4 regions of the Exiguobacterium sp. QJM3NY_9 genome follow, and region 3 is predicted to be linked to each of the others. Evidence: riboswitches for the same ligand, from Rfam matches in the RefSeq annotation. Region 3 holds a riboswitch; each other region holds the start of a gene.
What was found. Region 3 has a riboswitch for thiamine pyrophosphate ahead of thiT (energy-coupled thiamine transporter ThiT). Riboswitches for the same ligand answer to the same signal wherever they lie in the genome.

Region 1 (3,210 bases), 1.3 Mb from region 3:
CGTCAAATCAATGCGATTGATGCAGCAATCAATGAAAATATTTTTCGTGTCTCAGAAAAAAATAAACAGATTCGTCAGTTGAATGAACGAATTGAAGAGCTTGAGGCAGACATTATTCATTATGAAGAAATGTTAAAACGCCAGGAAGAGCTGTTAGGAGACCGCCTTCGTGTGCTTCAAGAAAATGATGGGAATTCTATTAAATGGGAAGAAGTCATTTTTGGTTCGAAAGATCTTGGCGATCTCTTTAGTCGTGTGATGGCAGGGAAAAAAATTGCTGAACAAGATGACAAGATGATTTCTGCTTACCTTGAAACGCAAAAAAAATTAGCGGATGCTAAAGCGACGCTCGTGGATAAAAAGGAAGAGCGAGTGAAAGAAAAAGAAGCCCTTTTGGTTCAAAAAAAGGAACTCAAACAGCAAATGAAAGCGCGTAGTGAAACCTTAAAAAAACTACGTCAAGGTAAAACAAAATTTACGACAAAACTTCTGAATGCGAAAGAACTTCAAGCGACATTAGAAGCGCAAGAACGTGCGATTGCGGCAGCAAAGGCAGCTGCTAAAGTAGCAGCGGAAAAGGCAGCAGCTGAAAAAGCGGCAGCGGAAAAGGCGGCGAAAGCGGCGGAAAAAAACAACGCCGGGACGTCTAAGAAGGTCGTAAGTGCTACGCCAGTCGCTAGTGTTCCGAGCGGTTCGGCGCAGTTCGTTCGCCCTGCGTCAGGAAGTGTTTCACAAGGATTCGGACCAGCGAGTGGTGCAAATGGGTATACTTTCCATAATGGTGTCGACTTTAGAGGGCCAGTCGGATCATCAATCGTCGCAGCAGCTTCAGGAACGGTCATCACAGCAGGAAGCGGTGGACCGTACGGAAATCACGTGATGATTTCACATTTCTTGAATGGGAAAGTGTATACAACAGTTTACGCGCACATGAATTCATTATCAGTTCATGCTGGACAAACGGTCTCGCAAGGACAACAAATCGGTACGCTCGGAAATACGGGAAACTCGACGGGCGCACATCTTCATTTTGAATTGCATATTGGTGGTTACCAATACAGTGCGACAGGACCAGCTAATACAGTTAATCCATTAGCATACTTATAAAAACGAGCTTCGGCTCGTTTTTTTTATGACGCTATGCTACAGTGAAAGGGAAATTTAAATCATGAGCAACTAGGGGAGCTGGAGGAATCTGGCTGAGAGGAAAACCATTCTGTTTTCGACCCTATCACCTGATCTGGATAATACCAGCGTAGGAAAGTTGAGATTGAAGACATGAATAAGTGACCACACTCGTTGGTTTTTCATGGCGTCGTCTGCTTTTTTACAGCGGACGACGCTTTTTTTCGTTCCGCTTTCTCCTTGTGCTCTCATAGAAAGTGAGGTCTATCGATGAAACATGTACTGACGATTGCTGGATCAGACTCTAGTGGTGGAGCTGGAATTCAAGCCGACCTAAAAACTTTTTCTGCTCTTGGGGTTTACGGTATGAGTGTAATTACTGCTATCACAGCGCAAAATACGTTAGGCGTACAAGCAGTTGAAGATGTATCACCAACGCTTGTCGAAGCCCAGTTGAACTCGATTTTTAGCGATATTCGTGTAGATGCCGTTAAAATTGGGATGGTCTCGAATGAAAAAACGATTCAAGTTATTGCCAAATGTTTGAAACATTATAAGGGACCAGTCGTCTTAGACCCCGTGATGGTCGCAAAAGGGGGGCATGCCCTGTTAAGGAAATATGCTGAACAAGCATTAATGGAGCACTTGATGCCGCTTGCAACCTTGACGACCCCGAATATTCCGGAAATGGAACGCATGTTAGGGCAAGCGATTTCGACAGTTGATGAAATGAAGCTGGCGACGACGGAATTCGCACAAAAACGAGACATCGCTATCCTGTTAAAAGGCGGTCATCTCGAAAGTACGGATGCCTCGGATATTTTATACACGGAAGGGATGCATCATCTGTTTCAGGAGGCACGATTAAAACGCCAGCATACACATGGGACAGGATGTACATTATCTTCCGCGATTGCGGCACGTCTTGCTCTGGGAGATTCCCTGAAGGATAGCGTGATTTATGCTAAACGGTACGTAACTGAAGCAATCCGGCATGGATTTGCCTTAGGGAACGGAATCGGACCGACACATCACTTTTATGACATTTGGAGGGAAACGGATGCTTACAACCATTCATGATAAAAAACCATTAATTCATCATTTAACGAATGCGGTCACGATTAATGAGTGTGCCAATATGACCCTTGCGCTCGGGGGTTCACCTGTCATGGCGGAAGATATCCTAGAAGTCGAGGAAATGGTTGGACATGCAGATGCTGTCGTTATCAATATCGGGACATTGAACGCAGCTTCACGAGCGTCGCAATTGTTGGCAGGTCAAACGGCCAACCGATTGAAGAAACCGATTATTTTAGATCCAGTCGGAATGGGGGCGACGACACTTCGGACACAATTCACGAAAGAGTTACTCGAAGCAATTCATTTTACGGTCATTAAGGGGAACGTCTCTGAAATCAAGACGCTCATCGGTCAAGTCGGACGTTCAAAAGGAGTCGATGTCGCTTCAGGAGAGACATTAGATTTTCAAGTCGTCCATGAGTTTGCTGGACGGCTCGGGACGACTCTCGTCGTAACGGGACCGGTTGATTTCATTACAGACGGCAAGCGTCAAGTAAAACTAACCGTAGGAACGCCACGACTCGGACACATTACAGGGACAGGCTGTATGACGGCATCGCTCATCGGGACCCTACTTGGAGCAGGGTATGATGCATTCGAAGCAGCGACCTATGGGACGTATTTAATGGGAAAAGCGGGTGAAGTCGCAGATGAAGCAGCGGGACTCGGTGATTTCCGGATGGGGTTGTTCAACGCAATCAGCTTAACTACAGAAGAAAGTTTGAAAGGGGTATTGACCAGTGGAGAATGATTACACGGTTTATGCGGTAACAGATCGGCGCTTTCACCCGGACGTTGCCTTGATTGATGCGGTCGAAGCAGCAATAAAAGGTGGCGCGACGATGGTCCAGCTTCGTGAAAAACAGGCGCAAGGGAAAGAATTTCTCGAACAAGCGAGCGACTTGAAGAAAATGATGTTTCGTTACGGCGTCCCACTCATCATCAATGACCGGATTGATATCGCACAAATCGTCGGTGCAGGTCTGCATATCGGGCAAGAGGACA
Region 2 (3,210 bases), 900 kb from region 3:
TTCAGATGGATGTTCCTAAGAAAAGGGCAGACTCGTCCTTTAGAACGCCATTTCATGAAAAATCGCGCGCAACAGATAAAGTTGTTCCATCAACCAATGCTTACACGCAGCAAAACCCATCTTTTACACCACCTTTTCGTTTCGATAAAGTTAGTTTACCATGTTTTGAACTGAAAATGAAATCGTTTTCAGTTACTTGAACAGTCCGGAAATCGAGTTAAAGAACTTACTTAAGCCGTCAAACAGTTTTGCAAAAAATCCTTTCGTTTCTTCGGAGGTCGCGAACGCGTGGATATCTTGCCCGGCACCCTTTAATCCGGTCTCGATTTGTCCCCAGTTCAAGTCAGCTTTCTCCATTTGACTGAACAATGACGTCAACCGGTCCATTTGGGCGTCCGACAACTGGATGTTGTTATTTTGAATGACTTGGATGATGACATTCTCGATATCGACTTTGGTTTCCGGCTTTTGTTTGGCGATCTCTGCTTTGATTTCATTCATCAGTTCGGCGACTTTGTCCGTCCCGACCGTTTTTCCGACATCGGAAGTGACCGATAACTCTTGTTGGGCTAAATCTTTTCGTTCATCCGTCAATTTAATGCCGGTCTCAGCCGACGTTTGATCGTATGCTTTCATGATCCCCGTCAAAGCAGAGGTCCCGGTGACTTTATAAGGGGAAGTGATTGTGATGTCGGCGTCCGTTACGCCTGCAGTGACGAGCGCGTTCAAGTACATGTCTTTTGTTACCCAGGTAATGTTTTCGGTCGCGACAGATAAACCGTCGCCTTTTTCAGCGAGTTCGATTTTTGCGGAAGAGTACATGTTGCCGCCGAGCTGGGACTGGGGAACGTTCTTACCTAAATATTTTTCTTCATCTGCTGTCGTGGCGATGACGGGCGTAATGCCTTCCGGCGCATTCAATCGGGCGAGTACCCAGGCTTTATCCTTTGCCCCGAGCGATTCACCAAGCGTGATGATCGTTTTATCGACGACTTGCTCTGCTGAAGCAGCAGTCGGTAGAAGTAAACTTGTCGCTAAAAGCGTCGTTGTCATGATTTTTGTTGCTTTATTCATAGTATAAATCCTCCGAGTATAGTAGATAGTATCAGGTGCTAATTTCATTGTAAGTGACGGGTTTCAGAACGGAATCGGTCTTGAGGCGGAATGAACCGCCCACCTCGTGTCCCTAATCCTATACTACATTTCATTTAAAATCCTGATCATGTGACTGAAAAAATGATATAGTGAAGAGGAATTAAATAATGACCACTAGGGGAGTCGGTAGGCCGACTGAGACGACGAAGACGTTCGGACCCTTTGAACCTGATTAAGTTTGGACTTACGGAGGGAAGTGGCGTGAATATCTCTCTTGTTGTCTCTTCACGTCATGCCCTGTTCGTAGGGTGTGGCGTTTTTTGATTCAACAAAAGGGGGAATTAGGTTGAAATTCAGTCAAGAAATTCGGCAAGCCGCAAAAACATATTGGGACAGCAGTTTTTCCCATCCATTCGTCACAGGCATTGGTGACGGGACGTTACCGCTCGAAAAATTTCGACATTATGTCATGCAGGATGCGTATTATTTAAAACATTTCGCAAAAATTCAAGCCCAGGCCGCCTCAAAGGCAACGGATTTCGCGACGATCGCGGAACTCGCGGAACATGCGACATCGACCTATGCGGCTGAGCTATCACTTCATCAATCGTTTTTTGAACCGCTCGCTATTACGGAAGCGGATTTAGCAGCGTTCGAACCGGCACCGACTGCGTATGCCTATGTCTCGCATATGCATCACGCGAGCGAGGGGACACTCGGGGAAACGATTGCAGCGATTTTACCGTGTTACTGGCTTTATTATGAGGTCGGACAACAACTGTTGACGAAGTCACCGGCGTCACCGATTTATCAACAGTGGATTGCAACATACAGCTCGGAATGGTTCGAACGGGTCGTCTTTGAACAGGTCGATCGCCTCGATGCATTGGCGGCGCGAGCGAGTGCCGAAGAACGGGAACGGATGAAACACCATTTCGTCAGAAGCTGTTATTACGAATTGATGTTTTGGGAAATGGGCTGGACGGAAGAAACGTTTGAACGTCTCTTTACACAAGTTACGCGTCAACCAAAAGTAACGAAACGATAAGTACAGCTTTAGCCGCTGTCGATCAGCGCGATCAGACGACAGACCGCACAAAACCTGAGCAATTTTCAGCTTTCGTAAAGAAAGTCATGGCAATCGTTCAGGTTTTTTTGTTGGTGGATTACAGGCATAATGAAGATTCTGGTAAGGAAATCAGCTGTACCGTTCAATCAAATCGTTTAATTGTTGTTTGACGGCGTTTCGGTCCATCAAATCGTGGTTCGATAAGGGTAGCTTCGTCATTGTCTCATCCGCACCCGCCATCTCACTGAAGAGCGAACCTAAGTCGTGGGCACGACGGTCGATTTGCAAGACGATGTCGATGCCGGTGCGGTCTTGGAGCATGATGATTTCGACTTCATCGAGTTTATGGGCGAAGTACGTATTGCGTGCCGAATACTCGAGTTCCTGGGCGATCGGTAAATCCTTCCGGTAACGCCCGGGAAGTTTTTCCGTGTCCGCTTTCTTGAGTCGGAATCCAAGTTCTTCCATCGCTTCTAAGATGACGGATTGGAGGTCATTGGCTTGGACGATGATGGCGTCCCGGTCTGACGGATCGACCGCCTGGGCGATATCGAGACCCGTTTCAATCCATGACTTCGATTGACTGACCGAGAGCGGCGTATTGAATGGTACTTGAAGCGTAAACGGAATTTCGCGTTCGGCACCTGCTTCAATCGTAAAGGCGGCTTCGTTTAGCGAAAAACGATCGAGTGTGAACGTCGTAAATGTCGTGCTGTCCCTGACTTCTTCCTTATATTGTGTATTAAACGCTAAATAAATCCGATCGATTTCTTGGTCGACATTGCCGCCTTTAATATGAACGGTTCCGTGAATCTGTCCGCCGGGCTCACAGCGCTCGCTGTCGAGTCGTGTATCGACTGTGGCGGCACCGATTCCGATTTGTGATAAAAGTTTTTTGAACATCGTTCGTTCCTCCTTTAATGATGAAGCTACCTTACTTGTCGAATAGGGTGGAATTTGCTACAGTTTCGAAAGAACAATCAGAAAAGGACGGGACTACAGTGGAATTACACCAAGTAAAAGAATTACTCACTCAAAAGCTCGAG
Region 3 (3,210 bases):
ATTCGAATCGAGACGGATGATGCTAAAGGGAAACGTACAGTGATTGAAGAGTCGATTGACAGTGATGAAACATTTGATGTTCCGGTGACGATTGATCCGGGCGAAGAAGGAAAAATCACAATTTATAAAGATGATGTAGTGTATCGCTCGAAAACGATTACCTATAAACAAGCGAAAGCAGAACAATGAGTGTGCTACGAACCGCAAATTGAAGGAGGGCATGGGATGGCAGAAAATCGTATCGAAGAAAATCGGGACGGGACGATCATTCGTCTACAAGGTGGGTTTTATGATGTCATGACGACGCAGGGCGAGGTGCGATCGCGCGCTCGGGGAAACTTCCGAAAACGTGGTATCAGTCCTGTTGTAGGAGATGAGGTCGTATTGCATATCGAAAGCGAAACTGGATACATTTTAGAAGTGAAGGAACGGCAAAATTTCCTGGTTCGTCCACCGGTCGCAAACATCGATCAAGCGTTGCTTGTCGTCTCAGCAGCAGAACCGGACTTTTCAGCCCATTTGCTCGATCGGTTTTTAGTCTTAATCGAAGCAAAAGAGATTCAACCCATCATTATCTTGACGAAGATGGATTTGTTGCAAGGAACAGCAGAAGCAGAAGTCCGGACGGCGATTGCCGGTTACCGACAAATCGGTTATCAGGTGATTGAGACGTCGAGTGAGACGCTAGAAGGGGTAGAGGAAGTCCGTCCGCTACTCAAAGAAAAAACGAGTGTGCTCGCGGGACAGTCGGGAGTCGGAAAAAGTTCATTGTTGAATGCGCTCGATGCGACGCTCGATCTCGAGACGAGCCACATCTCGAAATCGCTCGGACGCGGACGGCATACGACGCGTCATGTGACGTTAATTCCGCTTGCAGAGGGCTTGATTGCTGATACGCCAGGGTTTTCGAACCTCGATTTTCCACACGAGATGGAAATCGAAGAATTACGTTGGTGTTTTCCGGAATTCGTCGCACGGCAAGATACGTGCAAATACCGTGGTTGCTTGCATTTAAACGAACCAGGCTGTGCTGTCAAAAAATCAGTTGAGGCAGAAGAAATCATGTCCTCACGCTATACGAATTATGGTATGTTTGTAGAGGAAATCAAGAATCGAGCGCGGAGGTATTGAAATGATTAAAATCGCACCATCTATTTTATCAGCAGATTTCGCCAACCTAGAACGAGACGTTAAAGCTGTCGAGGCGGCAGGAGCAGATTACATCCATTTCGACGTCATGGATGGCCAGTTCGTCCCGAACATTTCATTTGGTCTACCCGTCCTCAGTAGTCTTCGTCAAAAGACGGACATGGTCCTTGACGTTCATTTAATGATCGATCGACCAGAAAACTTCGTCGAAGCGTTTGTAGCGGCAGGAGCGGATATCGTCACCTTCCATGTCGAAGCGACGAATCATGTCCATCGTGTCTTGCAACAAATTAAAGGGGCTGGAGCAAAGGCCGGCGTCGTGCTGAATCCACACACGTCACTGTCGACGATTGAACATGTCCTAGAAGAAGTCGACATGGTCTTGTTGATGACGGTCAATCCAGGATTTGGCGGACAAGCTTTCTTGCCGAGCGTCATGACGAAGCTGAAGCAATTAGCGATGATCAAAGCAGAGCGCGGTTTGACGTTCGAAATTGAAATCGATGGTGGTGTCAACGCGGAAACGGCAAAACTGTGTATCGACAATGGGGCAAACGTCCTTGTCGCAGGTTCTGCAATCTACAATGCACCAGACTATGCGGAAGCCATCACTAGTATTCGAAACGCGGCTCACGTATAATAGAGCCAAGACAATTAAATTTTGACCGCAAGGGGTGTCGCGTCAAGCGGCTGAGAGAAGTGAGTAGACTTTAACCCTTCGAACCTGTTCCGTTCAGACGGACGTAGGGATGTGGCGCACGCAGGCAGTACGGCGTCCGTCGTACTGCCTTTTTGTTGTCATCATTATTTTATTTTTAGGAGGAACACAGTATGAAACGATTACAAATGTTAATGGAGATTGCGATTTTCGCGAGTCTCGGTGTTGTATTTGATTTATTGATTCCGTTCAAAATGCCACAAGGCGGATCCATCAGCTTAGCGATGTTACCGATTTTCGTCATGGCCTTTCGTCACGGCGTCGTTGGTGGTGTCATCACGGGTGCGCTCGTCGGAACGATTCAATTGATGTTCGCTCCGCAAGTCTTGACGGTCGTCCAACCGCTGCTTGACTATACGCTTGCATATGGTGTCGTCGGTTTGAGTGGAGTGTTTGCAGGCCAAGTCAAAAAAGCAGCAACAGAAGGTCAAAAAAAGCGTCTCATGACGATTGTCTTGTTTGCGACCTTGTTAGGTGCAGGTCTACGTTACATCTGTCATGTCATCAGTGGAATCGTCTTTTTTGCAGAGTATGCCAAAGGACCTGTCGTTCCATACTCGTTCATTTATAACGCGACGTATATGGCTCCGTCGTATGTTTTATGTGGGGTCGTTGCAGGTATTTTGCTTACGACAGCACCACGTCTTTTACGTTACTCCGCTCGCGGTATTTAAAGATGAGAGTTTTAATCGTTGCGGCAGGACCGGCAGAAGACGTCCCGACGCTCGCACCATTCGTGAAAGACAAGACGATGATTATCGGTGTTGACGGCGGGATTGCGACATTAGTGGAGCAAGGACTTGATTTTGATGTGGCAATTGGTGACTTTGATTCGCTCGGATACGTTCCGGATGGTGGATTGCTTCATCCGGCAGAAAAAGATGAAACGGACTTAGAACTAGCGTTACGTTACGCTACCGAACAGGCTGCAGGTGCTGAACTACTCATCTTTGGTGCGACGGGTGGTCGGCTCGACATGACGCTACAGAACGTCTATTTGTTAAAACAATTCCCGACAGCACGACTCGTGACGAAACGTGAGGATGTCCGGTACTGGAAAACCGGTCAGTACGAACTCGCGTCTGAAGGGTATCATTACCTGTCATTCATTCCCCTTGTCCCGTCGAACTTGACGTTACGCGGCGTCAAATACCCTTTGACGGAGCATCCTGTTCCGGTCGGTGGTTCGCTGACGGTCAGCAATGAGTGGGTTGGTGTTGCGCAAGTGACGGTCGTCGAAGGGGAAGTCCTCGTCCTGCGCACGCATGAAAAATAAAAACGCGATAGACGCGATTCCATCATATCTCGCTGATGCGACCGGGACATGCGTTCTTCAAGTACAC
Region 4 (3,210 bases), 610 kb from region 3:
ATGTAACCAATCCTGGAAAGATTTTAATCTGCCGCTCCGGTGACTCACTTTCTTTGATTTGTTTCTGTAGACTTTCCCGGAATGCTTTCGCTTGCTTTACATTCCACGACACCGAATAGACGGCATCCGCGTGCTTTGATGCAAGTGCAATCCCTTGGGCAGATGCACCCGCCTGCATTGCCACCGGCTTCCCTTGAGGACTACGCGGTGTAGACGAAGGACCTTTTACGTTGAAGTAGGTCCCGCTATGATGGAATGGTTGAATCTTTTCAGGATCAATTAACCGGTTGTCCGTCCGGCTCGAAAGGAAATCAGCTCGATCCCAGGATAAAAATAATTTTTCCATTACAGACGCAAATTCATCCGCCTTTTGATACCGTTCGTCCCTTGCAGGGAGCCTATCCATACTATGGTTTAACGCTTCCCAGTCCGTCATCGACGTCACCAGGTTCCAGCCGACACGCCCGTTCGTCACGTGATCAAGGCTTAACAGTTGTCTCGCCGCTGTATACGGATTTGAAAACGTACTCGATATCGTTGAAACTAACCCGATATGATGGGTTACTTGAGAAATAGCGGTTAAATTGATTACAGGATCGAGCCAAAAGGCAGGTAGTTCAGTTGCGTTTGCAGCAGGAAAAGATTGATTGTCAGCAAAAAATACAGCATCCAGGCAACCCGCTTCCGCTAGTTGAGCCAATCGCTGATAATAACCGCTCTCCCCGATTTCTTCAATCGTAGAATCCGGCATTAACCATGCCGCTTGATGATGGCCACAGCCGTACAATAAAACACCGATGTTTAACTGCTTCGTTTTCGTCATCTTTAGGTCCCTGACTCCTTTCTCCTGAGCGCTGACATCAGTTCATCGTCAATCCGCCATCTACGGTTAGATTTTGACCAGTAATGCCAGAGGCGGCTTCTGACGCTAAAAAGGCGACCAATTGCGCCACCTCTTCCGGCGTCGTCACTCTTTTTAACGGAGTTGATTGGGCAATTAAATCGAATACTTCAGCAGTCGTCACAGCACTGGCATCCGTCACTTTCAACAAGCCGCCGGAGACGACATTCACGTTTATGCCGTACTGTCCTAGCTCTGATGCAAGATTACGCGTAAAGCCGATCAACCCTGCTTTTGCCGTCGTATATTCGTGATAGGGAACTACCGGGTTTTGATACAGATTCGTGCCGATGCTGATGATGGTGCCGCTATTTCGTTCAATGAACTGCGGCAGGACACTTTGCACGACGTGGAACGCTGCTTTCAACGTGCCATCCAACTGTTTTTGATAATCTTCCCATTCCAAATCGATGAATGATTTTTGAGCGCGCGGATCGAACTTAAAATCGACTAAGGCATTATTGATTACGACATCGATTTGTTCGTAATGAGCTGTCGCTAACTGCATCAATGTCTCGACGTCTTCTCGCTTCGTGACATCCGCATACAGGGCAATGGCATGTTCTGCACCGAGCTCATTTACGAGGTCCTCTGCCGCATCCTTGCTCTTATAATAATTAATCACAACTTTAAACCCGTTGTTCACCAATACTCTTGCAATCGTCGCGCCAAGTCCCCGACTGCTTCCCGTCACTAACACTGTTCTGTTCACTGTCTTCCACTCCTTCATCGTCTTTTGCAACTTAAATAGCGAAGTCGTAAACAAAAAAAGCGCAACTCTCCAAAAGGAAAGTTGCGCACGTCTAAATAATCACATAACAAAAAACCGACAGACTGGTCTTCGCTCGTTTATTAGAGTCTACACTTCCCTACGCTAGTACGAACTAGTTCAGGTTCAAAGGGTTTGAGTATTTACTCATCTCAGTTTAGTAACACCCCTAGTGATTCTATTCAAGTTACCTTCACTTTAGCGGTCTTAGAAATATCTGTCAATAATGACAGGACAGTTTTGTCGGTGTCTCTTTCGATTACGAACGAAAGCCTTGCCTCCGTCGACCGGAAGCAAGGCTCTTTTGATTGCCATGATTTATTTCTCTGTTATACGCCTTCGTAGGCAAGTTCCATGATGTTCCGAAGTTCCGTCACGAGCGGCATTTTCGGATTCGCTGTCGTACATTGATCCTCGAATGCATCGACTGCCATCTTGTCGAGTTTTGCTTCAAAGTCGGCTTTTTTGATGCCTTGGGCTTTGAATGACATTTTGATGTTCAACTGTTGTCCGAGTTCTGTGATCGCTTGGATTAGTGATTCGACACCTTGTTCCGTCGTCGCTGCCGGTAGTCCGAGATAACGCGCGATTTCTGCGTACCGTTCATCAGCGATGAATGATTCATATTTCGGGAACGAAGCAAGTTTCGTCGGTTTCGCTGCATTGTAGCGGATGACGTGTGGCATCAGAATTGCATTCGTCCGACCGTGTGGCGTGTGGAACTCCCCACCGATTTTGTGTGCGATCGAGTGGTTGATTCCGAGGAAGGCATTGGCAAACGCCATTCCGGCCATCGTTGACGCATTGTGAACTTTTTCGCGTGCTTCGGCATCGTCACCATTCGCATAAGCGCGTGGCAGGTAATCGAAAATCATCTTGATCGCTTTTAATGCCAGTCCGTCCGTATAGTCGTTCGCGAGGACAGAGACGAACGCTTCCGTTGCGTGTGTCAAGACGTCCATTCCGGTGTCCGCCGTGATTGATGCCGGGACCGTCATGACGAATTCCGGATCGATGATCGCGACATCTGGTGTTAACGCATAGTCAGCAATCGGATACTTGACGTTTTTCTCTTTATCCGTGATGACGGTAAACGGTGTGACTTCAGATCCTGTTCCGGACGTCGTCGGAATGGCGACGAACTTCGCTTTGTTACCAAGCGCCGGGAATTTATAAGCCCGTTTCCGGATATCGAGGAACTTTTGACGTAAGTTCGAGAACGTTTCGTTCGGTTGCTCGTAGAAGAGCCACATGCCTTTCGCTGCATCCATCGCTGATCCGCCACCAAGGGCGATGATCAAGTCCGGTTTGAAGTCGCGCATCGCTTGCGCTCCTGTCTGAACCGTTGCAACCGATGGATCCGGTTCGACTTGGTCGAAAATCCGGTAGCTGACGCCTGCCGGTAAGTTGCGGATGACTTTATCCGCGTAGCCGAACTCGACCATCGCTTGATCGGTGACGATCAATGCCCGGGAGACATCTTGAATCGATTTCAAGTATTGGACTGAATTTTTTTCAAAGAAAATCTTTTCCGGTACTT

Region 1: another riboswitch for thiamine pyrophosphate. It lies ahead of thiD (bifunctional hydroxymethylpyrimidine kinase/phosphomethylpyrimidine kinase); the one in region 3 lies ahead of thiT (energy-coupled thiamine transporter ThiT).
Region 2: another riboswitch for thiamine pyrophosphate. It lies ahead of tenA (thiaminase II); the one in region 3 lies ahead of thiT (energy-coupled thiamine transporter ThiT).
Region 4: another riboswitch for thiamine pyrophosphate. It lies ahead of AC0VYQ_RS06450 (3-oxoacyl-ACP reductase); the one in region 3 lies ahead of thiT (energy-coupled thiamine transporter ThiT).

Annotation. Positions count from the first base shown of each region.
Region 1 covers NZ_CM149679.1:595,985-599,194, forward strand. The annotation lists gene AC0VYQ_RS02935 (murein hydrolase activator EnvC family protein) at 1-1,107, shown strand, start outside; TPP riboswitch at 1,169-1,279, shown strand; gene thiD (bifunctional hydroxymethylpyrimidine kinase/phosphomethylpyrimidine kinase) at 1,396-2,205, shown strand; gene thiM (hydroxyethylthiazole kinase) at 2,186-2,956, shown strand; gene thiE (thiamine phosphate synthase) at 2,946-3,210, shown strand, end outside.
Region 2 covers NZ_CM149679.1:1,015,026-1,018,235, forward strand. The annotation lists gene AC0VYQ_RS05040 (DUF1002 domain-containing protein) at 193-1,074, opposite strand; TPP riboswitch at 1,262-1,367, shown strand; gene tenA (thiaminase II) at 1,442-2,143, shown strand; gene AC0VYQ_RS05050 (sporulation protein) at 2,294-3,067, opposite strand; gene AC0VYQ_RS05055 (class I SAM-dependent methyltransferase) at 3,166-3,210, shown strand, end outside.
Region 3 covers NZ_CM149679.1:1,910,355-1,913,564, reverse strand. The annotation lists gene pknB (Stk1 family PASTA domain-containing Ser/Thr kinase) at 1-189, shown strand, start outside; gene rsgA (ribosome small subunit-dependent GTPase A) at 226-1,131, shown strand; gene rpe (ribulose-phosphate 3-epimerase) at 1,133-1,789, shown strand; TPP riboswitch at 1,810-1,916, shown strand; gene thiT (energy-coupled thiamine transporter ThiT) at 1,981-2,541, shown strand; gene AC0VYQ_RS09900 (thiamine diphosphokinase) at 2,544-3,143, shown strand.
Region 4 covers NZ_CM149679.1:1,296,015-1,299,224, reverse strand. The annotation lists gene AC0VYQ_RS06455 (LLM class flavin-dependent oxidoreductase) at 1-823, opposite strand, end outside; gene AC0VYQ_RS06450 (3-oxoacyl-ACP reductase) at 861-1,631, opposite strand; TPP riboswitch at 1,751-1,851, opposite strand; gene adhE (bifunctional acetaldehyde-CoA/alcohol dehydrogenase) at 2,000-3,210, opposite strand, start outside.